3 regions of the Arhodomonas sp. AD133 genome follow, and region 3 is predicted to be linked to each of the others. Evidence: predicted binding sites of a transcription regulator. Region 3 holds the regulator's gene; each other region holds the start of a gene.
The links. Region 3 encodes sigma-54, which starts transcription at its own class of promoters, with help from an activator protein. Its sites were predicted from a motif close to TGGCANGNTNCNTGCTT; they were not measured.

Region 1 (10,269 bases), on a different contig from region 3:
GTGCACCGACTTTCACGGACGTCCCCGTGGCACACCGCGCTTCGCGCCATGTGCTCTACGCCAGGCGCGCACCTGTCGGCCGCCCGCAGCAGCCGACCTACTGCCATTGCGCGTCGCACCGATCCGTGGAGGCCCGGGACGGCCGCAGGCCGTGCCCGACGGGTTGCCACCGCGCCGGTCATGCCCGGACCCGATGGCGGCGTCGACGCCCGCGGTCCCGTGCCACGCTCACAGCGAGCCATCATCAGATCACCACCAGCTCGGCACGGAGGGCACCGGCTTCGCGCAGCGCCTGGAGAATGGCCACCAGATCACTGGGGGCGGCGCCGACGCGATTGACCGCGTTGACGATCTCCGAGAGCTGGGTCCCCGGGCCGAAGAGGAACATGGGGTTGTTCTCCTCGGCGACCTCCACCTGCGTATCGGGCGTCACCGCCGTCTGCCCCTGGGACAGGGGGTCGGGCTGACTGACCTGCGGATCCTCGGTGATGGTGACCGTCAGGCTGCCGTGACTGACCGCCGCCGGCCTCACCTCCACCTGGTTGCCGATCACCACGGTGCCGGTGCGGGAATTCACAATCACGCGCGCCGGCGCGTCTCCCGGCTCCACCTGGAGGTTTTCGAGAAAGGAAATGAAGCTCACCCGACCATCGCGGCTCTCGGGGGCGCGCACCCGCACGGATACCGAGTCCATCGCCTTGGCCGTGCCGTGGCCGAGGGTGTCGTTGATCTTCGCCGCCAGGCGTTTGGCAGTGGTGAAATCCGGGGTGTGGAGGTTGAGCATGACCGTATTGCCGTTGCCGAAGCTGTCGGGCACGGGCCGCTCCACCGTCGCACCGTTGGGCACCCGCCCGGAGCTCGGGATGTTCACGGTGACGCTGGAGCCATCATTGCCCTCGGCACTGAAGCCGCCGACCAGCAGGTTGCCCTGGGCCATGGCGTAGACGTTGCCGTCGGCGCCCTTCAACGGCGTCATCAGCAGCGTGCCCCCGCGCAGGCTTTCGGCGTTGCCCACCGACGAGACCGTGACATCGATGCGCTGGCCGGGCTTGGAGAACGGCGGCAGATCGGCGCTGACCATCACGGCAGCGACATTCTCGAGCTGCAGGTTCTGGTTCGACGGCAGGGTAATGCCCTGACTCGCGAGCATGGATTTCACGCTCTGTACGGTGAACGGTGTCTGGCTGGTACGGTCACCCGAACCGTCGAGCCCTACGACCAGGCCATAGCCGACGAGCTGGTTGTCGCGCACCCCCTGGACCGATGCCAGATCCTTGACGCGCTCCGCCGCTGCCGGCGTCGCCAGCAACGCCGCGGCAAGCCAGGCCGATACCAGTAAACGCTTGATCATTGCCTAAGCCCTCACAATGGCCAGATCACGCTCATGAACAGCCGCGACAGCCAGCCCATACGGTTGCTGTCGGCGAGCTCGCCGGAGCCGGTGTAACTGATGCGCGCGTTCGCGATTCGCGTGGACGAGACCATGTTGTTCGCATTCACGTCGTCCGGCCGCACGAGCCCCGTGATGGTCACGTACTCCTCGCCGCGGTTGAGCGTGATCTGCTTCTGCCCCTGAATGACCAGGTTGCCGTTGCGCTCGACCCGGATCACGGTGGCCGTGAGGGTGCCGGAGAGCGCATTGCTCTGGGAGGCCGAGCCGCCGCCCTGGAAATCCTGCTCGCTGTCGATATCGAAGCTGAACGGCTCGCCGCCCAGCGTGGGCTGACGGCCGGCGATGGTGGGCGTCGGCAGGCTGTAGCTCGAATTCTTGGCCACGTCCATGTTGGCGTTCTTGCTGGCGTCGGTTTCCTCCTCGAGCACCACGGTGACCACGTCGCCCACACGGCGCGCGGTGCGGTCCTCGAACAGGCGGACGTCGCGCCCGGCCTGGTAGATCGCCCCATTGTCCCGCGTCTCCGGCTGGTAGAGCGTCGGCTGCGGCAGCGGCTCCGGCGGCGTACGCTGCGTCTGGGTGGTCGCGCACCCCACCAGGGACAACGCGAGCATGCCCGCTGCCGCCAGCCGCAGGACTCGGCTTACGCCTGGCGCGTGTGGACGGCGGCTGACTGCCATGGCGGTTTCCTCTGGCAACGGCGCGGAATCAGATGTTGTTGGTCATGTACTGGAGCATGCTGTCGGTGGTCGAGATCGCCCGCGTATTGGTCTCGAACGCGCGCTGGGTCTCGATCATGTTCACCAGCTCCTCGGCGATGTTGACGTTGGAGCTCTCCAGCGCCCCCTGCTGAAGCGTGCCCAGACCGTTGAGCCCTGCGGTGCCGTTCTGGGGTGCACCGCTGGCGCCGGTTTCCACGTACAGGTTCTGCCCCACGGGCTTGAGACCCGCGGGATTGACGAACCCGGCGAGCTCCAGCGTGCCCACCTGCACGGCATTGGGCTGACCGGCGGTCTTCACCGACACGGTGCCGTCGGCGCCGATGGTCACGCTCTCGGCGTTCTGCGGGATGTTGATGTTGGGAACCACGCCCAGGCCGTTCTTGGTGACGAGCTGCCCCTGGTTGTCCACCTGGAACGAGCCATCGCGGGTATACGCGATGTTGCCGTCGGGCTGGAGAACCTGGAAGAAACCGGAGCCGTTGATCGCCACGTCCAGGGCGTTGCCGGTCTGCTGGATATTGCCCTGGGTGTGCATCTTCTCGGAGGCGGCGACGCGCACACCCGTGCCCACCATCAGGCCCGAGGGGAGCTGGGTGTCCTGCGACGTCTGACCACCGGCCTGGCGGACGGTCTGGTAGACCAGATCCTCGAACTTGGCCCGGTCCTGCTTGAACGCCGTGGTATTGACGTTGGCCAGGTTGTTGGAAACAACGGACATGCGCGTCTGCTGCGCGTCCATACCGGTCTTGGCGACCCAGAGTGCCGGATTCATCTCGGTATCCTCCTGCGCGTGCACCGGTGTCGCGGCGGCGACCACCCGGCTTCGCGGTTACTGTTCCACCCGCTACGAAGCAATTCGTGTGCCGACATCAGCCACCGCTTCGCAGCAACCGCTGGCCGGCTTCGTCGGTCTGGCGCGCGGTATCGATCATCTTGATGTACGTCTCGAAGCGCCGGGCGTGGTCGATCATCTCCACCAGCGAATCCACGGCGCTGACGTTGCTCGACTCCAGCGCCCCGGAAGTGACCTTCACACCCGCGTCCGCGGGCGCCGTCTCGCCGTCGGCGAGCCGGAAAAGACCGTCCTCGCCCTTGCTCAGGGATTCCGGTGGCGGATTGACGAGCTTGATGCGATCGACGGTGACCATGGCGTTGGCACCCTGGCCCTTGGGCACGACGCTCACCGTGCCGTCGGCACCGATCTCGATCTTCTCGGCGGGCGGCACTGCCACCGGACCGCCATTGCCCATCAGCAGGTGACCGTCACCGGTTTCCAGCAGCCCGCCCTCGGTGATCCGGAGATCACCACGCCGGGTGTAGGCCTCGGTGCCGTCGCTCGCCTGCACCGCGAGCCAGCCCTCGCCGCTGACGGCGACATCGAGCTCGCGCCCGGTGGTGGTAAGCGCGCCCTGACTGAAATCGCTGCCGGTACGCACCTCCTCGCCGTAGACGCGGCTCGGACGCACCGGCCCCTCCACCTCGCGGCTGACGAGCGCCTCCAGATCGGCGCGGAAACCGGGCGTGTTCGCGTTCGCCAGGTTGTGACTCGTCGTTCGCTGCTGTTCCAGGGCGTACTTCGCCCCGGTCATCGCGAGATAGGCCAGACGGTCCATGAATCTATCCTCCGACGGCTGTCCCGCTAACGGATATTGAGAATCTCCTGGGTGACCTCGTTCTGGGTGGAGATCATCTGGGAGTTGGCCTGGTAGTTGCGCTGCGCGGTGATCATCTGCACGAGCTGCTCGGTGAGATCCACGTTGGACTGCTCCAGCGCCCCGGGCTCGATGGACCCCGTGCCCGAACTCCCCGGTGCGGCGAAGACCGGCACGCCGGACTGGAACGTCTCCACCCAGCTCGTATCACCGACCTGCTGAAGATTGGAGGGGCTCGGAAAGCGCGCGAGCGCCACCTGCCCCAGCGCCTCGGTCTGCCCGTTGGTGAACCGCGCCACGATGCGGCCATCGGATTCGACGCCGAGGCCGGTGAACTGGCCGGCGGGGAAGCCGTCCTGGCGCAATTGCTTGACTTCGAAGGGCGAGCCGAACTGCGTGAGCGCGGAGAGGTCCTGCTCTATGGTGAGATCCTCCACGCCGCCGCCCAGGGTCGCGTTGATCGTGTTGATCGTGCTGCCGGCGGTATCCAGGGTGCCGTCGTTCGCGAACGTGAGGCTGGCGGCATTCTGGGTGACCGGCCCGCCGTCGGCCTCGATGGAGAGCTGGACGTCCCAGGTGTTGTCACCGGTCTTGACGAAGTAATAGGTGCCCAGATGCGCCCCGCCCTGGGAATCGTAGACCGTGGTCGAGGTCGAGAAGTTGTAGCTGTCGGGATCGTCCGGGGCGAAGGTGCCCACCGGCGGCGTCTCGGCGTCGGCATCGAGATTCGCCGAGAGACTCAGCTCGCTGCTCGGCTGCGGCGCCACGTTGCCGATATTGACCTGCAGCTCGCCCTGCTCGCCGGTGATCTGGCCGTCGTCGTCCGCCAGGTTACCGGTCAGCCGCCGGCCATTGGCGTCGACGATGTAGCCGTTCTTGTCCAGGTTGAACGCGCCGTTGCGGGTATACTGCATCTCCCCGCCGTCGCTCACACGGAAAAAGCCGTTACCGTTGATGGCGAGATCCAGGCTGTTGCCCGTGAAGTTGAACTGCCCCTGGGTGAACTGCTGCGAGGTGTTCGCCAGACGCACACCCTGGCCGACGGCGTTCTTGGACACACCCAGGCTGCTCGAGGCGAATATATCGGCGAACTCCGCCCGCGAGCCCTTGAACCCGGTAGTCTGGCTGTTGGCGACGTTGTTGCCGGTGACGTCGAGATCCGAGGCCGCGGCCTTGAGACCGGTGAGAGCGGTTTCGAAGGACATGTCATCCCCCTCCTGTCATTGAACCTTGCGTACATCGGTGAGCGAGATGTCACCGAGCCCGTCCACCGTCAGCTGCGGCGGCTTGCCGTTGCCCGCCAGAGCCACGCTCGTGACCTCGCCGGCGATGCGTATCGGATGCGTCACCACACCGTCGTCGGTGTCGGTCTCGGCCACCAGCTCGTAGGTGCCGCTTGGCAGGCGCTCGCCCTCGGCATCGTGCCCGTCCCAGGAGAAATCCACGTCCCCGGCACTGCGCTCGCCGAGCGGCACCTCGGCGACCCGCTGCCCGCTGCCATCGATGACGGCGACCGTCAGATTTCCGACGTTACCGTCGAGCTGAATGGATCCTTCCAGCGAGCCTTGTTCCGGCAGATGACCGGTATTGCTCTCCACGGTCACCTTGCGACCCACCAGGCTTGCGGCTTCCAGCGCCTGGTTGCCGGTCATCGACGACTGGAACTCCTGGAACGACTGCGACAGCTCCTGGATACCCGAGGCCGAGGAGAACTGCGCCATCTGCGCCATGAACTCGCCGTTCTCCATGGGTTTCATCGGATCCTGGTTCTGAAGCTGCGTGGTCATCAGCTCGAGGAAATCGGACTGGCCGAGCTGGGTGCGGTCCTTCTCGCTCTGTGTCGCGTTACGGTTCTCGCTACCGCCGGTGCCCGTCGCGCCGGTAATATTCACCATCATTGCCTCCTGCGCCCTGGGGCCCTAGCGCCCGATCCGCAGCGTCTGCAGCATCAGATCGCGCGATGTCGACATCACCTCGACGCTGTTCTGGTAAGAACGCGAGGCCGAGATCATGTTCACCATCTCCTCGACGGGATTGACGTTGGAGCGGTAGACATAGCCGTTCTCGTCGGCGAGCGGACTGTTCGGCTGATGCAGCGCCTGCACCGGCGCGTCGGTCTCCACGACGCCTCGCACCCCCACCTCCACGCCGTTCGAGGTCTCCGCCTGGCCGGCCTGTGCCTGCTGCAGCTTCGCCGCGAACACCGGATGCCTGGCGCGATAGGCTTCCTCGGGACTGCTGGCGGTCGTCTCCGCGTTCGCCAGATTGCTGGCGGTCAGATTGAGACGAAGCGACTGGGCGCTCATGGCCGAGCCCGCCACGTCGAATACGTTATACAGCGCCATGATCACTCTCCCTTGAGCGCACCGATGATGCCTTGAATGCGGGATCCGAGAAGGTTGACGGCAGCCTGGTACTGGACGGACGTCTCGGCAAAACGCGTCTGCTCGCGGTGCACCTCGACCGTATTGCCGTCGAGCGACGGGTTGGCGGGCACACGATACTGAACGCGTTGCTCACCACCACCACGACCATCACCGGCGGCGGGGATGTGCCGCGCATTGGTGGTCGCCAGGGACGCGCGGTCGCTGCCGGCGCCAGCGAGTGCCGCCCGGAAGTCGATGTCCCGCGCCTTGTATTCGGGCGTATCGGCGTTGGCGATGTTCTCGCCGATGAGCTGAACCCGCTGCGACTGCAGCTTCAACGCCGCCGCCGGCACACCGAAGACCTTGTCCAGTGACACGCTCATATCCGGTCACCTCATAACTGAACGATGCCGGTAGCTGCTTTGCAATCAGCGTGCCAACGATCTGGCGATCAACATCTCAGCGAGGGACCGGACCGCAGCAGGAAGGAAGGAGCGGCCGGGGGTGCCGCCCGTCGCCGGGCGGTGCCAGCACACAATCAGCCCGAGCGCTTGCGGTAGACCACACCCGGGCGGCAGCGCACCATCTCGAACTCGGTCAGCTCCCGGGGCAGGGACTCCGAGGCACCGACCATGAGATAACCACCCGGTTCCATGGCCTGACCCATGCGCCGGAGGATGTCGGCACGGCAATCGAGCGAGAAGTAGATCAGCACGTTGCGGCAGAGGATGAGGTCGAACCGCCCCAGCAACGCGAAACTCTCCAACAGGTTGTGCTGGCGAAAGCTCGCCCGCCGCGCCACCTCGGGACGGACGCGCCACGTTTCACGATCGACGGCGTCGAAAAACCGACGCTGCTGCTCATCGTTCAACCCTCTGCGGATCTCGCTGGCGCCGTACTCCGCGGCCGTCGCACGGGCGACCATCTGGGGGGATATGTCCGTCCCGACAATGCGGGCGTCAAGATTTCGTCCCTGGGCACGATACGCCTCGAGTGTCATGGCCACGGAGTAAGCTTCCTGGCCGGACGAGCAGGCCGCGGACCAGATCCGGACCTGGCGTTTGCCCTGGTGTTCGAACTCCGGGAAGAGTTGGTCGGAGAGAATCCTGAAGGGGTAGATGTCACGAAACCACTGCGTCTCGTTGGTCGTCATCGCATCGATGACTTCCGCACGCAGCCGTTGCCCGCCGGCGGATTGCAGCCGGCGCACGAGATCCCCCAGATCCGCCATGCCATGATGGCGCATCAGTGGACTCAAGCGGCTGGCGACGAGGTACTGCTTGTTGTCGCCCAGCACGATTCCGCAGCTCTCTTCGAGAAAGCGGCGGAAGACCTCGTAGTCCGCAACGTCGATTCCTTTTTGAGCCTGCAGGGCCACGCCCAGCCTCCTCGCTGCTCGTCACCAGTGTCTGCGAATCCGCTTTGCCAGGCACCCGTGCCTGACGGATGAAACGGACGCTCGCTTACAAGGGTAACGGCAAATTCGCGCCAAGCTTAACCGTGCCCGCCGAGCGGTAACGTCCGTCGGAAACCAGCCGGCTACCACCACAATGTGGAACGGATTCTGCAAGAGTCGCCGGCAAACACGTCGGCAGGACATGATCGCATGTACCGCATCGCAATCGGTTGTTTGCTGCTGGTGATCGCGAGCGGATCGGTGGCAGCGCAGAAGCGGCAGTCACTGGATGCCATCCGCGACCGCGTCGAGCGCTTCGTATCGGAGCTGGATGCCGGCCGAGGCCGGCTCGAGCGCGTGGAGGTCGACCGCCTCGACCAGCGCCTGCGACTGGCCGCCTGCGGCCAGCCGCTCACCGCAGAGCTGCCTAACGGGCGCGCGGACGCCGAGCGGCTGGTCGTACGCGTGCGCTGCCCCGGCCCGGAACCATGGAAAGTCTACGTACCGACGCGAGTGGTACGCAGCGTCGAGGTGATCGTAACGCGCCGGCCCCTGCCCCGGGGCTCGGCGATCGCGGCCGACGACCTGCAACGGGCCCGCCGGGAGAGCGGCGCTCTGCGGGGACAGTACTACACTGATCGCGAGGATCTCGTGGGACTTCAAACCAATCGCGCGCTCGCGGCGGACACCGTCGTCACCGCCCGCCATCTCACCCGTCCCACCCTGATACGCCGGGGCGACGAGCTGCTGCTGGAGGCACGTAACCAGACGGTGCGGGTCAGCATGAAGGCTCGGGCACTGGAGAACGGCACCCGGGGGGAGCGCATCCGGGTACGCAACCTCTCGTCACGGCGCGAATTGCAGGCCGAGGTCGTGGGCCGGGGACGTGCGGTGGTCCAATTCTGACCAGCGGTAGTACATCTGCTAAAGTTTCGCGATCGCTGGCCGATAGGCCGATCAAGGGTGACGAGGGAACGACCCGTTCCGCCTGGCGGGGCGGTCACGAGAGCAACCGACGGAGCAGGGAACATGAGCAATCCGATCGACAACGGCCCACGCGTCAACGGTAACGCCGTCGCGGGAAGCAAGGCGAACAGGTCCGGAGAGCCGGAGCGTGGGGAATCGCAGCCGACTCGCAATGACACGGCGGCACGCGGCGCCGACGCCTCGAGCCAGTCGGAACGGCTCACCGCCGTGCGCGAAGCGATCGACAAGACGCCGGAGGTCGATCAGGCACGCGTGGACGAGCTTCGCGAGCGCATCACCAAGGGTGAATACCCGCTGGACCCGAACCGCATCGCCGATCGGTTCGCCGAATTCGAGAGCCTGCTCGGCGATGAATGACGGCGCTGCCGCCAGCGAACGTCTGCGCGAGGCCCGCGAGCTGACCCGGGCCCTTGCTGACGCGCTCGAGCGCGAGCGCGCGCTTATCGCGGCGCACGGCGCTCCCGAGGCGTTCGAGACTTTGGCCGAGGAGAAGCTCGGCCTGCTCGGACGACTCGAAGCGCTCGGCCCCTGGGACCGCGGGGCCGGCGACGACTCACGGGAATGGGCAGCGCTGCGCGCCTCGCTCGAAGACCTCCATCGCCTCAACGAGCGCAACGGTATCGCGATCGCGCGGGTGCTCGGTGCGCTGCGTGACGAGCTCGCGCTGCTCACCGGCCAGGACCGTAGCGCCGAGACGTATCAGCCCGGTGGCGCGCAGTCGGGTTCCGGCGGGAGAATGCACACGCGCGCGTGAGCCCTACACGGACAACGGCTCGGACGACAGAACAACGAAGCTCGCCAACAATGGACTACGAAAACGAGCCTGATTGCATCCGAAACCCCGGGCAACTCGTCAGCATCCTGCGGCGTCTCCACGAATCCCGCACATTACTGGACGTTCACCTGCCGGGCCGTGGCGTTCCCTATCGCAGTGCCATGCTCTACGTGGACGCGGACCGGCGTCTGATCACGCTGGACGAACTCCGCCCGGAGCGCGGGCACTGGCGCGTGGAACAGGGCACGGAGCTTCGCATCGTCAGCCGCACCTTCGGCGTGGACACCCGCTTTACGGTCACCGTCGAGGAGATCGGCCTCCAGGGCGGGATATATTACTACGTCGCCCCATTCCCCGAAGAGATCATCTATCACCAGCGCCGGCGCTTCGTGCGCGTGCCCGTTCCCGCGATGCGGCAGTCCGAATCGTGGCTGGAAGCCGGAGAGCGCCGCACCCAGTTCGAGCTCTACGATATCTCCGCCGGGGGCATCGGGGCGTACGTTCTCCACGGGACGGAGCCGGAAACCGGAAAGGTGTATACGTGCCACGTCGGGCTCAAGGACAGCGAAGCGCTGGAGGCGGAAGTGGAGGTCCGCCACTGCAGCTATGACCGCACCCGGCGGCGCACGCGCTTCGGCGCCCGCTTCATCAACTTCTCCGACGCCGACCGCTCCGGCCTGCAACGCCTGGTCCTCTCGCTACAGCGTGAGTTGCTGCGCAAGACCTGACATCAACCGGGCTGCTCCCTGACGCGCAGCGAGTGTTCGCGTGATTACGGACTGGACCGTTCACGATCTCCAAACGTGGCGATCACTTCGCGGTCAGCGTCTACAACGATTCAAACGCCGCCGCCAACGTAGCCGCAGCCGCGCGACAGTTCCATTCCGGGTTCATTACCAACCTTCTCGGGCGCCACCCTTAAAGCGTCTCGATTTGAACCTGTCAGCGCCTGCTCACCCGCACATAAATGGCATTTCG
Region 2 (10,269 bases), on a different contig from region 3:
GCCTGTACACCACCCGCAGCGTGCACGAGGACCTGACCACCGGCTTCCCCGTCATCCCGATGCTGGAGCATTACTGCGGCGTCGACTGGCGGGAGGTCGCCGCCGACGACGACGCCTTCCAGGTCGACGGTGTCCCCGAGCTCGCGTTTACTGCAGTCCCCCTGACCGGCAAGGCGCCGCCCTACTCTCCCGGCCGCCACGCGCCGCGGACCGGCGACAACATCGGTGTGCTCATACACGAGCGCAGCAGTGGCCGCCAGGCGTTCTACGCCCCCGGGCTGGGCGCGCTGGATGCGGGGCTGATCCGCCGGATGGCGGACGTGGACTGCCTGATGGTGGACGGCACGTTCTGGCGTGAGGACGAAATGCTCACCACCGGCACCGGCAGCAAGCACGCCGCCGACATGGGACACCTGCCACTGAGCGGCCCGGACGGGCTCATCGCTGTCCTCCAGCGATTACCGCGCCCGCAGAAGTATCTCGTCCACATCAACAACACCAACCCGGTCCTCGACGAACGCTCGCCCGAGGCGGAGATGCTGCGCCGCGCGGGCATCACCGCCGCCCGCGACGGCATGTCACTGGACGTCTGAAGGGGGGACGATCATGAACGCCGCGATTCGACCCTGGCCCAAAGACGAGTTCGAGGCGCGACTGCGCGAGCTCGGACGCTACTATCATATCCATCATCCCTACCACCGGCTCATGGCGACCGGCCGCCTCACGCCGGCGCAACTGCGTGCCTGGGTGGCGAACCGGTATTACTACCAGATCAGCATCCCCCTCAAGGACGCGGCGCTAATCGCCAACTGTCCCGACCGGGCGGTCAGGCGACGCTGGTTGCAGCGCATTGTCGACCACGACGGCCGGCAAGGGCGCGACGGCGGCATCGAGGCGTGGATCCGGCTCGGCGAAGCCTGCGGCCTCGAACGCCGGGAGATCGTATCCGAAACCCACGTGCTCCCGGGCGTGCGTTTCGCGGTGGACGCCTACGTCGATTTCGTGCGCCGCTCGGACTGGCAAGCCGGCGTGTGCTCATCGCTGACCGAGCTTTTCGCGCCCACGATCCACCGCGAGCGCATCACCGGCTGGCCGGAGCACTACCCCTGGATCGAGCCCGACGGGCTGAGCTATTTCCGCAATCGCATCGGTGAAGCCCACCGTGACGTAGAGCACGGCCTGAGCATCGTGCTCGACGCTTTCGACACCCGGGCGCTGCAGGAACGTGCGCTCGAGATCGTCCGCTTCAAGCTGGAAGTGCTCTGGACCATGGCGGATGCCATGTACCACGCCTACGTCACGGATATGCCACCGTTTTTCTGCGTGGGGGACGAGGAATGGACAAGCGGCTCGACGACGGATCGATAATGCGGCTGGCGCCGACCTGCCGCCTGCAGTGGGAGCCGGAGCGACAGATCTATCTCCTGCTCTATCCTGCCGGCCTGGTGCCACTGAGCGCCCTGGCAAGCGAGGTCCTGCGGCGGTGCGACGGCCACCGCCGGGTCGGCGAGATCGCCACCGAGCTCGCCCACCAGTGTCCGGGCCGGCACGCCGAGGCCGATGTCCGCGACTTCCTGCGGAGTGCGCGCGAAGAGGGCTGGATCGTGCCAGCCCACGGGCCCAAGCGCCGACGGGACAGGCTCTGACAGGGACACTCAGTGCCTTGGGCTATCGCGCAAGCGATCGGTGGCGGCAACCAGGGCGCGCTGCATGGGCGCATCTCCCGCCAGGTGGCCGGCATCCTCCACGACCTCCAGCGTCGCGGCCGGCCAGCGCTCGTGCACGGCAAACGCCTGCTCCACCGGACACATCAGATCCCGGCGGCCGTGCACGATGGCGCCGGGAATCCCCGCCAGTGCCCCGTGGGCGGGCAGCGCTCCCTCACAGGGGTCGAGAAAGAAGTCGTTGACGGCATAGTGGCAGGCGATCTGCGCGCGCTCCACCGCCACCGCGGGACGGTCGCCCCGCCCCCCGAACTGACCGCCCGTGGCGACGTGCACCTCCCAGGCGAGCCAGGCCTCCGCCGCCCGCCGACGCGTGGCCGCTGACTGATCCGTGAACAGCGTTGCGTAACCCGCCAGTGGACTGTCCCGCAAGTCCGCCGGCAAGGCGGACAGAAACCGCCGGTACGCCTCGGGATACAGCCGCGCGACGCCGTCGGCGCCGAAGACCCAGTCCCGGTCACGCCGTCGGCCTGCGAGTACGCCTCGCAGCACCAGCCCACTTACCCGATCCGGATGCCTTGCCGCGTAGCGCAGCGCCAGCGTGGCGCCCCAGGAGCCACCAAACACCACCCAGCGCTGAATCTCCAGCGCCCGGCGCAACGCCTCCAGGTCCGCGACGAGTGTGTCCGTATCGTTGCCGGCGAGGCTGCCGAACGGCCGCGAACGCCCGGCCCCGCGCTGATCCGGCAGAATGATCCGGAAAACCGCCGGGTCGAACAACGCACGTTGCTCGGCGCGGCAGCCGCTGCCGGGCCCGCCGTGGAGCACCACCACGGGTATGCCCGCCGGCGAGCCACACTCCTCGACATAAAGCCGCTGGTGCGGTTCCCGCGCCAGGTAACCTCGGGTATAGGGATCGATGGGCGGATAAGTCATGGTCATGACGCACGCACGAGGCCGCGTTGTGGATCATAGCCCAGCACCGCCATGATGAAGGATACCGCGAGCACCGCACCCACCACCGCAGCAGCAGCCACGGCATCGAGCTCGCCGTAGAAGGCATGCCGCACGCCAACTCCACCCGACTCCGGTTGCCGCCACTCAGCGCCCGCACACGCGTACGCGCCTCGGCGGTCGGCGGAGAGTTTCACCCGCGCCAGCGCATCACGAATCGCCCGCTCCGTGTGCGCGATCTCGTGCAGACGGGCAGCGAAGCGCAGATTGGCAGCGACACTCAGGTCGAGATCCAGTGCCGGCTGCTGGAAGACGATGCCCATGGACGCCAGCGCACGGTTGGGATCGTCGCGCAGGTCGGCGCCCGCGATGACGACTAGACCGGCGTCAGCCGCGAACAGCCCGGTGAGCAACTGAAACAGCGTGGTCTTGCCCGCCCCGTTCGGTCCCAGCAGGACCACGACCTCGCCGGCGGCTACCGTCATGTCCAGCCCGCACAGCACCTGCCGGTCACCGTAGGCCTTGCTGAGGCCAACGGCCTCCAGCGCTGATGGCTCCGGGGTCATATCGGCTCCCCCTTCGGCGGTGGCTTCGGTCGTCGTCGCTCCCTGCCGGCTGCAAGAGCCGGGCCATGGCAACCGGCCGGGGCCGAGGGTGCTCCACGGCATAGGGCGTCCCGAATCCGTGACAGAGTGTCTCGCCGCGACTGTCACGGCCAGGGGCAGTGACCCGCATCGTGGCCCATTCACCCCGGCGGCGGCCCGACGCCGCTTTCATGGCCATAGGCCGTGACCCGGGCACCGGCGCGGCACGCACGTCGGCCCCGGACACGGGTGATGACGTTTGGCACGCCGCTTGCTGTACCCCGATTGCTACCGGAGCGCGAACCTTGCTCCGCCCCGGTGATGCCGTGTTCATCACGAAACGACAAGCCCATTGAGGAGGAGACCGCGATGCGCTACGCACAGCCCGGACAGGAAGGCTCCAAGGTCCAGTTCCGAAGCCGCTACGACAACCTCATCGGCGGCGAGTGGAAAGCGCCGGCCCGGGGGCAGTATTTCGAGAACCCCAGCCCGGTCAATGGCCGGCCCTTCTGCGAGATCGCCCGCTCCACCGCCGAAGACATCGAGGCGGCCCTCGACGCTGCGCACGCCGCCAAGACCCAGTGGGCCAAGACCCCTGTGGCCGAACGGGCGAGCACGCTCAATCGCATCGCCGACCGCATGGAAGAGAATCTCGAAGCCCTGGCGGTGGCCGAGACGTGGGACAACGGCAAGCCGGTGCGCGAGACCCTGGTGGCCGACATTCCGCTCGCCATTGACCACTTCCGCTACTTCGCCGGCGTCATTCGTGCCCAGGAAGGTACGCTGGGGGAGATCGACGACAACACCATCGCCTATCATTTCCACGAACCGCTCGGCGTGGTCGGTCAGATCATCCCGTGGAACTTCCCCATTCTGATGGCCACCTGGAAGCTCGCGCCGGCACTGGCCGCCGGCAACGCCGTGGTGCTCAAGCCTGCCGAGCAGACACCGGCATCCATCCTCGTGCTCATGGAGCTCATCGCCGACCTGCTGCCGGCCGGCGTGGTGAACGTGGTCAACGGCTTCGGCGTGGAGGCGGGCAAGCCCCTGGCGAGCAGCTCACGGGTGGCGAAGGTGGCGTTCACCGGCGAGACCACCACCGGCCGGTTGATCATGCAGTACGCCTCGGAGAACCTCATTCCGGTGACGCTGGAGCTCGGCGGTAAATCCCCCAACGTATTCTTCGAGGACTGCTTCGCCGCGAATGACGACTTCCGGGAAAAATCCCTGGAAGGGTTCACCATGTTCGCCCTCAACCAGGGCGAAGTCTGCACCTGCCCGTCCCGGGCGCTCATCCAGGAATCCTTCTACGACGAGTTCATGGATGCGGCCATCGCGCGCACCCGGGCGGTCAAACAGGGTAATCCGCTGGACACCGACACCATGATCGGCGCCCAGGCCTCCATGGACCAGCTCGAGAAGATCCTCTCCTACATCGACATCGGCCGGCAGGAGGGCGCCCGCGTCGCCGTCGGCGGCGAGCGATTCGAACCCGAGGGGGACCTCGCCGACGGCTACTACGTCCAGCCCACCATCTTCCAGGGCCATAACCGGATGCGCATCTTCCAGGAGGAGATCTTCGGGCCCGTGGTCTCGGTGACGACCTTCAAGGACAGCGAGGATGCCCTGGCACTGGCCAACGACACCCTCTACGGCCTCGGCGCCGGCGTCTGGACCCGGGACATGAACACCGCTTACCGCATGGGCCGGGGCATCGAGGCGGGCCGTGTCTGGACCAACTGCTATCACCAGTACCCGGCGCACGCCGCCTTCGGTGGCTACAAGCAGTCGGGCATCGGCCGCGAGACCCACAAGATGATGCTCGAGCACTACCAGCAGACCAAGAACCTCCTGGTGAGCTACGACCCCAACCCCCTCGGCTTCTTCTGACTCCACCTCCTCGAGCGTTGCCGCCCGGTCGTGGTCCGCCACGCCGCGGCGGCCCTTTTTACCGCCGACTCGCAGACAGGAGGTGCAGCATGTGCGCCGATCGGGTTTCGGTCACCGAAGAGGCTCGGGCGCTGATCGAGCGCCTCGAGACCGTGCACGGGCCGCTGCTGTTTCACCAGTCCGGCGGCTGTTGCGACGGTAGCGCGCCAATGTGCTACCCACGCAACGAGTTCCGGGTGGGCCAGGCCGACGTCTTCCTCGGCGAAATCGCCGGCCAGCCGTTCTACATCAGCGGCTCCCAGTTCGAGTACTGGGAACACACTCATCTTATCATCGACGTGATCAGTGGCCGCGGCAGCGGGTTCTCCCTGGAGGCGCCGGCGGGGCTCAGATTTCTCCTGCGCTCGCGACTCTTCACCGACGAGGAAAGCGCCGACCTCGAAGCCGCCGGACCACCACCGCGGGGCCCGCAGCACGAGCGCGCTTGAACGTTGTGGTGTTCAGCAGTGACAACTCGGTCCGCGCGCGGACCACTGCTGAGCCCCGGTAACGGCACACGTGCACGGAGGCACTGCCGGCGTAGCGCGCCTACCGCCGCGGCCCGGCCGAAGCCGGGATGCGAAACGCCACAGGGGGAACACGGCCGCCATGGGTGCATTCCTAGCGGCAGCCACATCGCTCACGCTCGCGTGGTGGCTCGCCGGTCGACAGCGGCGACGCCTGGCAGTGGCGGCCTCCTGGCGCCATGAGTCGCCCGATGGGGCACGGCAACAGCTGGATCGCTGGCGGCGGCGGGTCACCGCCGACCACCTGCTGTTCATCGGCATCTGCCCCACCGGGGCGGCCACGGCAACGTGGCATCAATGGCAGGCGCTGGTGGGCGACACCCCCGCCGCCGGCACGCTCAACCTCGCCATGATAGCCATCGCCGTGTACTGGCTGCGCGTCCACGCCACTGACGGACGTTACCCAAACGTTACGGCAACTGCCCGGACGACTGCGCCCGTCATCGCGGTGGCATTCACCGGACTGGCCACGATCCATCTGACGGGATGGCTTGGCATCTGGGCACTATGGGCAGCCGCGCTCCTGATCCGGAACGCGTGGTTACCGCGGTGGACGTCCACCACCACCCGGCTCGGCGTAGAACCGCGTTCAAGGCTCGAGACACTGCGCCGGTTCAGCGGAGTCGGAAAAACACAATGGCTTGTGGAACCGGACAGCGACAACGCGTCGGCCACCGGTGGTCCCCCATGGCAGCGGGTCGTTCTGGGAGGACGGCTGATGAGCCGTCTCTCACCCGCGGAACTGGATGCCGTGGTGGCTCACGAGCTGGGCCATGTCCACCTGTACCACCGACTGCGCTACTACGCGCCGATCGCGCTGGGATATCTGCCCCTGTTCCTCCTGCTCGGCCAGCCGGGTCCACTGGCCGCCGCCATCGGACTGCCCGAGCAAGCCAGCGCAACCGAGCGCCTCACCTGGCTGTTACTGATGGAACCGGTGCTCGCATTCCTGGCCGCACCGCTGGGTAACCTTCATCGCCGCCACCTGGAACTCGAAGCCGACCGCTTCGCCACCGGCGTGGTGCCCGCCCGCTATCTCGCCTCGGCACTGGAACGCCTCGGCGGTCAGGACAATACCGAACCCTCCCCCGATCGCTGGTACGACCTGTTCACCCGCGGCTACCCCACGTTGGCGCAACGTCAGCAACGACTGATGGGCCATGTGGAGACGCCGTGAATCACCGGAGCCCGCGCTCACCGTGGTGAGCGCACAGCAGGCAGCACAACGCAACCGGAGGCGGAAAGGTGAAGGAGCCCCTACTCCTGCAGCGGCTCACGGCTGCCGTCGCGCATCCACAGGCATGCGATGCACCCCACGGCAGCAGCAAACGCCAGCAACGAGGAAGGCGCGGCGGACACCCCGCTCACCTCGATGAGCCAGGTCGCGATCATGGGGGTCGCGCCACCGACGACACCGAGGCCCAGGTTATAGGCGACCGAGTAGCCCGACAGCCGGTCGCGCGCGGGGAACAGCTCCACGAACATCGCCGGCGCCGTTCCCAGGGGAACCGCCAGCAGGATCACGAGGGCGAACTGCACGACGAACGCCCCCAGGACACCGTCGGCGGCAAGCCATGCATACAGCGGCATGGAGAGCACGGCCATGACCAGCATCGCGCCCGCGATGAAATGGGTGCGTCTGAATAGACGGTCGCCCACCCAGCCGGAAACCGGGATCAGCACGAGCAGCAGGGTCGTCGCCGCGGTATTGATCCGCAACGCTACGTCACGCGCCATACCGGTCTGCCCGTGCAGCCATTCCGGCAGATAGACCAGAGGCAGATAAAACACCACCCCGTAGGCGGACGCGAACAGGATCGCCTGGAGCATCTCCCGCCGGTTCGTGGTGAACGCCTGCAGCAGCGGCGATGTTGTCGGCCGGTCACTGTGGTGACGCTCGAAATGCGGCGACCGCGGCAAGTGCCGTCTCAACACGATGGATACACCGCCGATCACGCCTCCGAGTATGAACGGCAGACGCCAACCCCAGCTCTGCAGCGCTTCCGGCGACAGCAGGCCGGTCACCGCCGCCGCCACGCCAGAGCCGAGCAGCATCCCCACCATGCTGCCGGTATTGGCCCAGCTGCCGGCGTAGCCGCGCGCCTCGTCCGGGGCCGTCTCCACCAGGTAGGTCACGGAGCTGCTGAACTCCCCACCCACCGAGAGACCCTGAACCAGTCGGATCACCACCAGCAAAGCCGGAGCCCAGATGCCGACGGTATCGAAAGTGGGCAGGCAGCCGAGCAGAAACGTCGGCAGCGCCATCATGATCACCGAGATCAGCATGGTGGTACTGCGCCCCACCGTATCGCCCAGCCAGCCGAAAACCCCCGAGCCCAGGGGGCGCATGAGAAATCCCGCGGCGAAAACGCCGTAAGTGGCAATCAGCGCCGCGGTGGAATTCTCGCCGGGGAAGAACTGCCCGGCGAGGATACCGGCCATGTATCCGTAGAGCGCGAAGTCATACCATTCGACGACGTTGCCGATGAACCCGGCAAGTAGTGCGGTGTGTCGCGCGCTTATATTCACAGGCGGTTTCCGTTTGCGTCATTGCGATATCCGTGCCCTGTACCGGGCGGCGACACGGCAGTGTGGAGACCGACATTCGAGCCCGTCGGGTAGTCGCCCGGTGGTGACCACACAAAGGCGTACCCCCGAGACGCCGGGCCAATGGTTCAGTAGCCATGCACGTATCTACCGATAAAGTCGCACACTCGCATGGCCCGCGTCGAATGATGCCGATCCGCCGAGCCGTATCACCGGCGCCGCGACGGACAGCCCTCAGGACCCGTCATGGGCTGCGGCAGCAAACCGTGTCGGCATGGCGCGATGGACCCGATCCGGATAGGGTGAGAAACCGACGGCCGCACGGCGCGCTCCCGTCGCTGGTCCCGTAGCCACGGGCAGCGTGCCCCACAACCGGAGAATGGGACACTCGGCAACATGCAGGGATTACTATTCGGCGCTATCGCGTTCGGCACCGGCGGATTCATTCTATCCAGGGCGCTAAGACGCGCCAGCCGAAGCATCGTCGACAATCTCGCTGCGCTGGTCACGGGCATGTTCGCGGCCGTGATGCTGTGCCTGGTCATCAATATCGAATGGACACTGGACTGGCGAACGGCAGGCTTCGTGTCGTTCGCATACTGCTTCTTCTGGGACCGGGGCCGCATGATCCAGGAATGGTTCCCGGAGCAAGGTTGAAACGAGATCTCCGCAGCCGCCGCGCCGCAGATCGCCACTCTGCCGGCACCGCGAACTCGCCGTCGGGGCATTGATCCTACCCAGCAATCGTGGACACCGCCAATGGCCAAGTCCGTCGCGGCGGCGGTTGCACCTTCCCTCGATCCCGGTTGAGGTTGCCCGGTTTTCCCCGACCTAAAATGTCCACTTATTGATGATGATCTGGTCGGGGTGACGAGCCCCGGGTATCAGGCGGCGTCGGCGTCGTCTTCCTTGCCGCTGTCAGACGGTGTTCTTCTCAAGGCCTACGCATGCAAAGTACTTCCAGCCATCATCTTGGACGAGGACACCAGCGACGCTGAAGACCCAGCGAAATCGAGTAACCGGAGCCGCAGGAGCCAGAAAATCATTCAACTTCTACACATGGGCAACGTCAAACGAGATCTTCGTCAGCATCAATTCCATCTAATCCAATGTCCGCATACGCAATACCAAAAGCCTCTGCCTGCTGCTGCATTAATGAGACCACCCTGTGGAACCCAGCCATATACCCCACGGAGAAATCAGTTTTTTCTTTCGATGCATTACGTTTTGCCTCCAACGCCAACTCCTTCACCAGAACACCCAAATCCTTCGCATAATACTTGTACACTACAGCATCTTCAAATTTACCCATAGAACCTACAGCCCTTTCAAGACATCTTGAGCAATTGACTTCAACTCCTTATGCCGAGCAATATCTTGCTGCCAGTGACGAACAAGATTTTTCTGATGCTCTGGCCGCAACTCATTGAAGTTTCCAACTTTTGACACCGGATCCCTAACCCACTCCTCGTGTTTTGCAATTTGCTTATCGAAGGTCTTAATGGTTTTCTGAAGCTGTTCTGGAGTCTGCTTCATAAACTGCTTAAGCTGACCTGCGTGTTTCCCTCCTTCTAAGGCAACTTCCGTAGCACTTTTCGCAACCCTTGTTGCCCGCTTAGCGCCTTTGTACGTCTTATACGCCTTGTAGGCCCGCACCGCGCCAGCACCGACGGCGCCTCCGGCAACGGAGGCGACGCCGCCAATGGCCAAGTCCGTCGCGGCGGCGGTCGCGCCTTCTCTCTGGTAGGTATCGTAGGTGGTGTAGGCGGTCAGTGCCGCCCCGGCACTCCAGATCGCCGCGCCCGCCAACACGGCAAACTCGCCGTCGGGGTCGACGTAGCGGTACGGGTTATTGTTGGCGTAAGCATAGCGGTTGAAGCTGTGGATGCGCTTCGGATCAAACGGCTCGGGGTCGATCGACAGAAACCGCCCTGCATCCGCGCTGTATGAGCGTGCCCCCAGATCCAGCAGGCCCGTTGCGGGATCCCGCGGGGCGCCGGTGTAGGCACGTTGGTCGCCGGCCACCGGGTCGAGTGGCGCTCCGTAAGGGTCGTAGGCCCGCTG
Region 3 (10,269 bases):
TGCGCATGGAAATGGCGTGCAGCACGTCGCCGTCGATGTGTTCCTGCAGCAGGTCGTAGACCATGCGGTGGCGCTTGATCAGCGGCTTGCCCTCGAAGTCCGGGGTCACGATGAGCGCCTGGAAATGGCGGCCGTCGCCATTGACCTCGACGCGCGCGTCGGTCAGCCCGGTCTCGATGAGCTCGCGAATGCGTTCCGGTTGCATCATGGTGTGGCGCTTCCTCGAATTCTGTGTGTGACACCGCAGCGCGGCAGGTGCGGTCGATCAGCGGTCGTCCAGTGGCAATATGGTATCAACTCCGCTGACGCGCGCGATGGCGAGGAGCTGGGCGGGCATTCCCCGAAAGACCAGCGCGCGACCGTGGGCGCGGGCCTCGCGCACCCACTCCAGCAGGAGTGCGACACCGGCGCTGTCGACGCGGCCGACGCCGGAGAGATCCACGGTGACCTCGCCGTCACCCGGAACGGCCAGCGGCAGCGACGGCACATTGGCGAAGTCGAGGGCGCCGGTAACGAAACAGTCACCGTTGGCAGCGTCGAGACGGACCTCGGCGGCCTCAGTCGTCACTGCCGGGCACCCCGCGTTCGGCGTTACGCTTGGCGAGACGCTCGATCAGCGCATCCAGGCCGTTACGGGAGACGTCCGTGCCGAAACTGCTGCGATAGTTCTGGACCAGGCTGACGCCATCGATGACCACATCGAAGACCTTCCAGGCGCCGGATTCGTTACGGTAGAGCTTGTAATCCACGGGAATATTGGGCCCTTTGTCCTGAACCACCTCCGTGGGCACGCTCACTCGCTTGCCCTGGCCCTCGGTACGCGCCGCGGGGAACTCCACCTCCTGGCCGCTGTATTCGGACAGCGACGTTCCGTACGTGCGCACCAGCAGCCGGCGGAACTCCTCGACGAAACGCTGTTGCTGGTCGGCGCTCGCGTCCTGCCAGTGCCGCCCCAGCACGAACCGGCTCATCAGCTCGAAATCGAAACGCGGCAGCACCAGGTCGGCGACGTAGCGGTAGACCGCACGCGGGTCGCCCTGAATTTCTTCACGGTGCGTCTCCAGCGCTGCGAGTACTTCCCGGGTGGTCTCGCGCACCACTGCCTGGGGATCGCTGTCGGCGTCCTGGGCCCCCGCGGACATCGCCAGGCCGCAGCCGAGCAGCAGTGTCAGAATCCAGCGTCGCATAGTCGTAATCCTCCAAACCGAACGTCTATCCCTGAACCCCCAGGCGAACCCTGCCGTGCAATGCGGTGGAGCGATGCCCGTCACTCGCCGGCCGCCTTGTCGAAGAGGAACTGGCCGATGATCTTCTCGAGCACCAGCGCCGACTGGGTGAGCATGAGCTCGTCACCATCCTTGAGCGGTGCGGGCATGCCACCGGGCTCGAGCCCTATGTACTGTTCTCCGAGCAGCCCCGAGGTCAGCACGCTGGCACTGGTATCGGCCGGCAGATTGTCATAGCGCGCCTCGATCGTCATCTCCACGCGCGCCTCGAACGTGTCGGGGTTGAGCTTGATCCCGGTGACCCGCCCGACCTGCACGCCGCCGAGCTTGACCGGCGCGCGCTCGCGCAGCCCGCCGATGTTCTGGAAATCGCCCACGACGGTGTAACCCTCGGTGGACTGGAATACGGCGATGTTACTCACCCGTAGCGCGAGCACCGCCACGGCCACCAGGCCAACGACGACGAACGCTCCCACGGCGATTTCGATGGCGCGTGTTCTATCCATGTCCCTGCCCCGAGTCGCGCGCCCTCACTCGAACATGAGGGCGGTGAGGATGAAATCGAGCCCCAGCACTGCCAGGGAGGTATTGACCACCGTGCGAGTGGTGGCGCGGCTGACGCCCTCGGACGTGGGCGCGCAGTCGTAACCCTCGAACACCGCTATCCAGCTCGCCACCACACCGAATACGACGCTCTTGATCAGGCCGCTGGCGATGTCCTCGCGAAACGATACCTGCGCCTGCATCTGCGACCAGTACGCCCCGGCGTCCACGCCCAGCAGCTCGGTGCCGACGACGAAAGCGGCGAGGATGCCGAGCAGGGTGAATATGGCGGCGAGCAACGGCATCGCGACGATGCCCGCTGCCAGGCGCGGGGCGACCACTCGCCGCTCCGGGTCCACCGCCATCATTTCCATGCTCGATAGCTGCTCGGTCGCTTTCATCAGCCCTATCTCGGCGGTGAGCGCCGAGCCGGCCCGGCCAGCGAACAGCAGCGCGGTAACCACCGGCCCGAGCTCACGGGTGAGCGACAGCGCCACGAGCGTCCCCAGGGAGTCCTCGGCACCGAAGTCCACCAGCGTGTTGTACCCCTGAAGCCCCAGCACCATGCCGACGAATACGCCCGAGACCACGATGATGATGAGCGATAGCACGCCCACGGAGTAAGTCTCGTAGACCAGCAGGCGAAAGCGCATCGCCAGGCCGGGCAGCCCGGCGAGCACGCGCACCAGGAACAGGCTGCCCCGCCCCAGGCGGGCGAGCCGGCCCAGCGTCCAGGCGCCGATACTCTCAAGCAAGCCCGTCACCGCTGCCCCCCGCCGAGGGCGTCGCTCTCCAGCGACGGCCCCGGATAGTGAAACGGCACGGGGCCGTCCGGACGGCCGTCCATGAACTGCCGCACCCACTGGGAGGACGACTCGCGCAGCTCGGCCGGCGTCCCCGAGGCCACCACCTCGCCGTCGGCGAGCACGTGGATGCGATCGGCTATGGCGGCGGTCTCGTCGACGTCGTGGGAGACCACCACGCTCGTCAGCCCCAGCGCGTCATTGAGCTCGCGGATGAGCTTCACCAGGACCCCCATGGATATCGGATCCTGGCCGGAGAACGGCTCATCGTAGAGCACCAGCGTCGGATCCAGGGCGATGGCGCGAGCGAGCGCCACGCGCCGGGCCATGCCGCCGGAGAGCTCGGCGGGATAGAGATGTCGCGCCCCACGCAGCCCCACGGCCTCCAGCTTCAGAAACACGAGCTGGCGGATCAGCCGTTCGGACAGACGCGTGTGCTCGCGCAGCGGAAACGCGACGTTATCGAAGCAGGTGAGATCGGTGAACAACGCGCCGCTCTGGAAAAGCATGCCGATTCGCCGGCGCAGCCGGTAGAGCGCACCGCGACTCAGGTGCGGCACCTGCTCGCCGGCAACACGCACGCTGCCGCGCGAGGGACGCAGCTGGCCGCCGATCAGACGCAGCAACGTGGTCTTGCCCGTGCCGCTGGGCCCCATGATGGCGGTGACCTCGCCACGCCGCACGGGGATGTCCACGCCGCGGAAAATCGGCCGCCCGTCGCGTTCGAAGTACAGGCCGCGAATGTCGATCAGGTGCTCGGCCGACGACTGTTCACTGTCATTCATGGGGAAGCATCCGGACGGTGCGACTCGCGCCATTGCGCCGCACTGAAGCGGTAAGCGAGGCGCAGTATCCGCCACTGCTGACCGCTCAGTCAACTGCACGATCCGCCAGTTGCGCAGGTATCGGCTCGATTGCACGCCGGTGGCGTACGGCAACCGCCGGCTGTGGTCGGAAGATGGTATGCGCCCGTATCATGTGCGCCCTCGAATAACACGACGGGCACGGCCTTCATGCTGATTCATCTCGCCACCATCGTGGTCGGTTTCATCGTGTTGACCTGGAGCGCGGACCGGTTCGTTGTCGGCGCGGCAGGAACAGCGCGCCATCTGGGCATTCCAACGCTGATCATCGGCCTGACCATCGTCGGTATCGGCACGTCCGCGCCGGAGCTGCTGGTCTCGGCCATCGCCGCCTGGGAAGGCAGCGCCGGTCTCGCCGTCGGCAACGGCGTGGGCTCGAACATCGCCAACACCGGGCTGATCCTCGGCTGCACGGCGCTCATCATTCCGCTACAGGTGCGCTCGCGGCTGCTCAAGCGTGAAATACCGCTGCTGTTCGCGATCATGGCCGTTACGTACCTGCTGATTGTCGATGGCGAGCTGGCCCGCTGGGAAGGGATCGCGCTCGTGCTCGGCATGGCCTCGCTGCTCGCGTGGATGGGCCTGCAGGGCCGCGACGCGAGCGACGCCCTGGGCATGGAGTTCGAGGACAAAATCCCGGCCGAAGCGCCGCTCGGCCGCAGCCTGGTGTGGCTCGCCGTCGGCCTGCTCCTGTTGCTCGCCTCCTCGCGGGCGCTGGTCTGGGCGGCAGTGAACATCGCGCAGAGCCTGGGCGTGAGCGATCTCGTCATCGGCCTGACCGTCGTCGCCCTCGGCACCAGCCTGCCGGAGTTCGCCGCGAGCCTGGCGAGCGCCCGCAAGGGCGAACACGACATTGCCATCGGCAACGTGATCGGCTCGAATATGTTCAACCTGCTCGGGGTCATCGGCGTAGCCGGCGCCATCGCCCCGCTGCAGACCGAGCCGGCGGTGGTATACCGCGACTTTCCCGCCATGGCCGCGATCACCCTGGCATTCGCGGTGATGGCATTGAGTCGCCGTGGCCACGGCCTTATCAACCGTGTCGAGGGCGCCGTGTTGCTGCTCGGCTACATCGCCTTTCAGGCGCTACTCTATGTGACGTCATGATCGACATGCCCAATCGCGAAGCCAGCACCAGTGTGCTGATCAACGAGCACGTATCCACTCTGCGTGCCATGGCGCCGGGCTCGCAAGGCGGCGGCGCGACGGCGTGGTGGGACCACGTCGAGCGATGCCAGCGCCGCGTTGCCGCCCCTCGACGCACTGGATACGCCTGCGGCGCGGCGCCTCGCTCTGGCGCCGCTGTGATCCTCAGAGTGAGTGCGCACCCGTGAATCAGGACACCAACCTCTGCCGCCTGGGGCGCGCCGTTATCGATGTGGAGTCCGCCGCCGTGGACGCACTGCGCGACCGCATAGACGGCGACTTCGCCCGCGCCTGCCGATACATGCTCGCCTGCGAGGGGCGGGTCATCGTGCTGGGCATGGGTAAATCCGGACACATCGGCGGCAAGATTGCGGCGACACTGGCGAGCACCGGCACACCGGCGTTCTTCGTGCATCCCGGCGAGGCGAGCCACGGCGACCTGGGAATGATCACCCCGCGGGACGTGGTCCTCGCGTTGTCCAACTCGGGCGAGACCGACGAGATCAACACGATCCTGCCGCTGATCAAGCGCCTGGCCGTGCCGCTGATCGCGCTTACCGGCAACGCCGACTCCACGCTGGCCCGCCAGGCGAGCGTTCACATCGACGTGGGAGTGGCCGAGGAGGCCTGCCCCCTGGGGCTCGCGCCCACCGCGAGCACCACCGCGGCGCTGGTCATGGGCGATGCCCTCGCCGTCGCCATGCTCGATGCCCGCGGCTTCACCAAGGAGGACTTCGCCCGTTCCCACCCCGGCGGCAGGCTTGGCCGTCGGTTGCTGCTCCGCATCGAGGACCTGATGCACACCGGCGAGCGCATCCCGCGGGTGGGCATGCAGACCCCGCTCGCCGAGGCGCTGGTGGAGATGACCAACAAGGGACTGGGCATGACCGCGGTCGTCGACGACGCCGACCGCGTGCTCGGTGTGTTCACTGACGGCGACCTCCGCCGCGCCCTGGATCGCGAGGTCGACGTGCACCATACGAGCATGCACGCCGTCATGACCGAGGGCGGACGGACCATCGGCCGGGACAAGCTCGCCGCCGAGGCCCTCGCGCTCATGGAGGCCCACGGCATTTCCGCTCTGCTGGTGGTCGAATCGGATCGCCACCTGGTCGGCGCGCTCAACATGCACGACCTGTTGCGCGCGGGGGTGGTGTGATGGACGCGTTCGCCGACGCTTACTGCGAACGCCCCGACGCCGCGATTCGCGAGCGCGCCGGGCACATCCGCCTTCTCGCCCTGGACGTGGACGGCGTGCTCACCGACGGTGGCGTCTACATGGGCGATACCGGCGAGAGCTTCAAGCGATTCCACATCCACGACGGCAAGGGCCTGGCGATGCTACGCGCCGAGGATGTCGCCGTGGCAATCATCACCGCGCGCCGCTCGGAGGCCGTGACCCGACGCGCGCAGGAGCTCGGCATTCACTACGTCTACCAGGGCGTCGGCGACAAGGCGGAGCGTTTGCGATGTCTCACCGAGGAGCTCGCCCTCGAGTTGGAGAGCGTCGCCTACGTCGGCGACGACGTGGTGGATCTCGGGGCCTTCTCGCGCGCCGGCCTGGCCGTCGCTGTGGCGAACGCTCACCCACGGGTGCGCCGCCGGGCGCACTGGGTGACCGCGCGCAGCGGCGGGCACGGTGCCGTACGCGAGGTCAGCGAGCTGATACTCGCTTCCCAGGGCCGCCTGGCGGCACAGCTCCAACGCCATGCGTGAAAGCAACCGCGCAGCCTTCCCGCTGGTCGCCCTGGCGCTGATGGTCGCCCTGGTATGGCTGTCCTTCGGCGGTGAGCGCGAGCGCGCCGACAGCGGGCCGCCCGTGCGGGAACCGCAAGCGCGCTACTATGCAACCGACGTCACCCTCAGCGCGACCGATGACACCGGCCGCCCCTACTACGAGCTGACGGCGCCGCGCGCCGCCTATTTCCCGAACGAGGCCCGGTGGCGCATCGAGGCGCCGCGCTGGCACAGCCTGGGCGCCCGCGCCGACTGGCAGGGCGACGCGGAGAACGCCGTCGTCGCCGACCTGGCCGACGGCACGCAAAGCGTGGTGCTGCGTGGCGATGTACGCCTGCAACGTACCAGCCCCCATCCCCTCACCCTGGAAACCCCCAGACTCACGCTCGAACCGGCACGGCACTACGCCGAGACCGATGCTGCCGTGACCCTGCGCGGCCCCCACAGTGAGCTGCGGGGCCAGGGTGCTCGGGCGTGGCTCGATGACGAACGCGTGGAACTCCTCGCCAATGTGAGAGGCCGCTATGCGAGCGATTAGAACCTGCGTCGTGGCGCTGGCACTGGGTATGGTCAGTGCGCCGGCACTTCATGCCGCCGAGACAGGCGCAACGGAACCGCTTCAGTTGAGCGCCGATCACGGCGAGCTCGACAATGCCGAGGGCGTGAGCACGTATACCGGCAACGTCGTGGTCACACGCGGAAGCATGCGCATCACCGGCGACGAGCTGCGGGTCTATCGCGGCGACGACGGTGGCGTCGCCCGGATCGAAGTCGAGGGCGACCCCGCCACCTATCGCGACGAGGCCAGTGCCAGCGGCGCCGTGGACGCGCAGGCCCCGCGCATGACCTACCACGCGAGCGCGCCGGAGCGTCTGCACCTGGAAGGTGGCGCACAGCTGCAACGCGGCCGCGACGAGTTCCGTGGCGAGACCCTGCTCTATCACATCGCGGGCGACCGCATCGAAGCCGACCGGGGTGACGACGGCCAGCGGGTGGAAATCAAGCTCTATCCGGAGAACGGCGATGGAGGCGGCGGACAGTGAGCGCCGACGGCGGCCGTCTCGAGGCCGAAGGGCTGACCAAGGTCTACCGCGGACGCCATGTGGTCCAGGAGGCCAGCCTCAGCGTCGACCCGGGTGAAATCGTGGGCCTGCTCGGCCCAAACGGCGCGGGCAAGACCACCAGCTTCTACATGATCGTGGGCCTGGTGCCGCCGGACGCCGGCAGCATCCGGCTGGACGGGCGGGAGATCGGCAGCCTGCCCATGCATCGGCGCGCCCGCCTTGGCCTGGGCTATCTGCCCCAGGAGCCGTCGGTCTTCCGCAAGCTCTCCGTGGCGGACAATCTGCTCGCGATTCTGGAGCTGCGCCCGGAGCTCGACCGTGCAGCGCGGCATCGGGAGATGGAAGCACTGCTGGAGGAGTTCCACGTCGAGCATCTGCGCGATCAGTCGGGCATCAGCCTGTCGGGCGGCGAGCGCCGACGGGTGGAGATCGCCCGGGCGCTCGCCGCGGCACCGCGGGTGATCCTGCTCGACGAGCCGTTCGCCGGCGTGGATCCTATCTCGGTCGGCGACATCCGCGAGGTCATCCGCCATCTCGCCGCACGCGGCATCGGCGTGCTGATCACCGACCACAACGTGCGCGAAACCCTCAGCGTGGTGGATCGCGCCTACATCCTCCACGCGGGAACGGTGATCGCCGAGGGTGATGCCGGGCAGGTGCTCGCCGACTCGCGGGTGAAACGAGTCTATCTGGGTGAAGACTTCCGGCTCTGAACTGCGGTAGCTCCGAAACGGATGCACCCGGCGCGGCTATTGCATTACGATGGCGTTGTACGAGCGCCGCACGCCAGGACCTGTCGATGTGTCCCGAGCGCGGCGCGCCGGGGCGGACATTCGTTCAGCGCTTGGATGGGCCGCAGTGTGAATGCGGATACAACAAGCTTACGCAGCCCCGAATCGCTCGTATCGGGGATCAGGGGCGCGGGGAGTGAAGTTTGGTTGGTCCCAAATGAACAACGGGCAACGCGGCCTGGGCGGATGTCCGACCCAACCCGAAGGGCCGGCGCGGCGTGTCCGCGACACGTCGACGGGCCCTCGCCCGTGGGGAATCCGACGGAACTGACATGAAACAATCTCTCCAGCTCCGGCTCGGCCAGCAACTGACCATGACACCGCAGCTCCAGCAGGCGATTCGCCTGCTCCAGCTGCCCACTCTGGAGTTGCGTGCCGAGATCCAGCAGGCGCTCGATTCCAACCTCATGCTCGAGACCGCCGACGAGCATGACACGTCCACGACGGAAGAGGCGCTGAACGACAGCTACACCGACGAGGATGCCGCTCACGAATCCTCCGAACCCGCCGAGACCACCGGCGATGACGGCAGTGAGCGCCTCAACGACGAGCTCCCCGTGGACAGCGGCTGGGACGACATCTATGACGGCACCACCACCTGGAGCCGCGGCGACCCCGAGCGCGAGGACAACGATCCGATTGCCCGACAGGCGGACGGCGCCGAGACCCTGCGCAACTATCTCACCTGGCAGGCGCAACTGGCCGGCCTGAGCAGCCGCGATCTGGCCATCGCCGAGACCGTTATCGACGCCGTGCGCGACGACGGGTACCTGGACAGCACCGTGGACGACCTGCTCGCCGCCATGCCGGCGGACTGGGAAGTCGCCCCCGAGGAGCTGACGACAGTGCTTACCCGCGTACAGCATTTCGACCCGGTGGGTGTTGCCGCCCGGGACCCGGGGGAATGTCTGCTGCTGCAACTCGCGCAGCTACCGGCGGACACACCGTGGCTCGAAGAGGCACGCACCCTCATCGACCGCTATCTCGACCTGCTCGTCGGCCGGCAGTATGCGCAACTCAAGCGCCGCATGCGTATCAACGGCGAGGCGTTGCAGGCGATCATCAACCTCATTCAGACGCTCGACCCGCATCCGGGCCTGCGTTACGGTCCCCAGAACACGGAGTACGTGATCCCGGACGTGTTCGTGCGCCGACTCGACGGACGCTGGCACGTGGAGATCAACCCGGACGCCTTTCCACGCATTCGCGTCAATCCCGAGTACGCCGCGCTCGTGCGCCGTGCCGACCGCAGCCGCGAGAACAGCATGATGCGCGAGCACCTCCAGGAAGCGCGCTGGCTGATCAAGAGTCTGCATTCGCGCAACGACACGCTCCTGCGGGTCGCCCGATTCATCGTCGACCATCAGCACGGTTTTCTGGAACGCGGCGACGAGGCGATGCAGCCCCTTGTCCTGCGCGAGGTCGCGGAGGCCGTGGAGATGCACGAGTCGACCATCTCGCGCATCACCAACCAGAAATACATGCACACGCCGCGCGGGACGTTCGAATTCAAGTATTTCTTCTCTTCCCATGTGCAGACCGCCGACGGCGGTGAATGCTCGGCGACTGCCATCCGCGCGCGCATCCGACGCCTCATCGCCGCGGAGGACGCCACACGGCCTCTCAGTGACAGCCGCATCGCCAGCATCCTCCGCGAAGAAGGCATCAACGTCGCCCGCCGAACGGTGGCGAAATACCGCGAGGCCATGTCCATCGCCTCGTCCACGGAGCGAAAGAGGCTCGCCTGAGAGCCTAAGGAGGTAGCATGCAGATCGACATCACCGGACATCATGTCGAGGTCACCAATTCGCTGCGCGACTACGTCAATGACAAGTTCGACAAACTCGAGCGCCACTTCGACAACGTCGTTGACGCGCACGTGATCCTGACCGTGGAGAAGCTGACCCAGAAGGCTGAGGCGACGATCGTGGTCAGCGGCGCGCGGCTGTTCGCCGACGCGACCGACGAAGACATGTACGCGGCGATCGACGCGCTGACGGATAAGCTCGACCGCCAGGTGGTCAAACACAAGGAAAAGCGCAGCGATCATCGTCGTACCGAAGGTCCGGTGAGTCAGGCGCTCGAGGAATGAGCTG

Region 1: the regulator sigma-54 is predicted to act here: its motif matches at 7,687-7,703, upstream of flgA (flagellar basal body P-ring formation chaperone FlgA).
Region 2: the regulator sigma-54 is predicted to act here: its motif matches at 3,463-3,479, upstream of exaC (acetaldehyde dehydrogenase ExaC).

What each region holds. Positions count from the first base shown of each region.
Region 1 is NZ_JBNAZM010000027.1:12,571-22,839, reverse strand. It holds gene ACPEES_RS14605 (flagellar basal body P-ring protein FlgI) at 245-1,351, opposite strand; gene ACPEES_RS14600 (flagellar basal body L-ring protein FlgH) at 1,363-2,073, opposite strand; gene flgG (flagellar basal-body rod protein FlgG) at 2,102-2,887, opposite strand; gene flgF (flagellar basal-body rod protein FlgF) at 2,985-3,728, opposite strand; gene flgE (flagellar hook protein FlgE) at 3,755-4,972, opposite strand; gene ACPEES_RS14580 (flagellar hook assembly protein FlgD) at 4,988-5,665, opposite strand; gene flgC (flagellar basal body rod protein FlgC) at 5,687-6,112, opposite strand; gene flgB (flagellar basal body rod protein FlgB) at 6,115-6,516, opposite strand; gene ACPEES_RS14565 (CheR family methyltransferase) at 6,672-7,511, opposite strand; gene flgA (flagellar basal body P-ring formation chaperone FlgA) at 7,740-8,435, shown strand; gene flgM (flagellar biosynthesis anti-sigma factor FlgM) at 8,559-8,873, shown strand; gene ACPEES_RS14550 (hypothetical protein) at 8,866-9,270, shown strand; gene ACPEES_RS14545 (flagellar brake protein) at 9,321-10,019, shown strand.
Region 2 is NZ_JBNAZM010000002.1:27,137-37,405, reverse strand. It holds gene pqqB (pyrroloquinoline quinone biosynthesis protein PqqB) at 1-593, shown strand, start outside; gene pqqC (pyrroloquinoline-quinone synthase PqqC) at 607-1,368, shown strand; gene pqqD (pyrroloquinoline quinone biosynthesis peptide chaperone PqqD) at 1,338-1,646, shown strand; gene pip (prolyl aminopeptidase) at 1,656-2,606, opposite strand; gene ACPEES_RS01610 (ATP-binding cassette domain-containing protein) at 2,603-3,184, opposite strand; gene exaC (acetaldehyde dehydrogenase ExaC) at 3,572-5,092, shown strand; gene ACPEES_RS01600 (DUF779 domain-containing protein) at 5,182-5,580, shown strand; gene ACPEES_RS01595 (M48 family metalloprotease) at 5,741-6,835, shown strand; gene ACPEES_RS01590 (MFS transporter) at 6,916-8,187, opposite strand; gene ACPEES_RS01585 (hypothetical protein) at 8,602-8,862, shown strand; gene ACPEES_RS01580 (hypothetical protein) at 9,275-9,517, opposite strand; gene ACPEES_RS01575 (RHS repeat domain-containing protein) at 9,523-10,269, opposite strand, start outside.
Region 3 is NZ_JBNAZM010000034.1:3,061-13,329, reverse strand. It holds gene ACPEES_RS16460 (BolA family protein) at 1-208, opposite strand, end outside; gene ACPEES_RS16455 (STAS domain-containing protein) at 266-568, opposite strand; gene ACPEES_RS16450 (MlaC/ttg2D family ABC transporter substrate-binding protein) at 558-1,187, opposite strand; gene mlaD (outer membrane lipid asymmetry maintenance protein MlaD) at 1,268-1,732, opposite strand; gene mlaE (lipid asymmetry maintenance ABC transporter permease subunit MlaE) at 1,757-2,533, opposite strand; gene ACPEES_RS16435 (ABC transporter ATP-binding protein) at 2,530-3,357, opposite strand; gene ACPEES_RS16430 (calcium/sodium antiporter) at 3,586-4,542, shown strand; gene ACPEES_RS16425 (KpsF/GutQ family sugar-phosphate isomerase) at 4,766-5,740, shown strand; gene ACPEES_RS16420 (KdsC family phosphatase) at 5,740-6,297, shown strand; gene lptC (LPS export ABC transporter periplasmic protein LptC) at 6,290-6,856, shown strand; gene lptA (lipopolysaccharide transport periplasmic protein LptA) at 6,843-7,361, shown strand; gene lptB (LPS export ABC transporter ATP-binding protein) at 7,358-8,095, shown strand; gene ACPEES_RS16400 (RNA polymerase factor sigma-54) at 8,446-9,921, shown strand; gene hpf (ribosome hibernation-promoting factor, HPF/YfiA family) at 9,939-10,265, shown strand.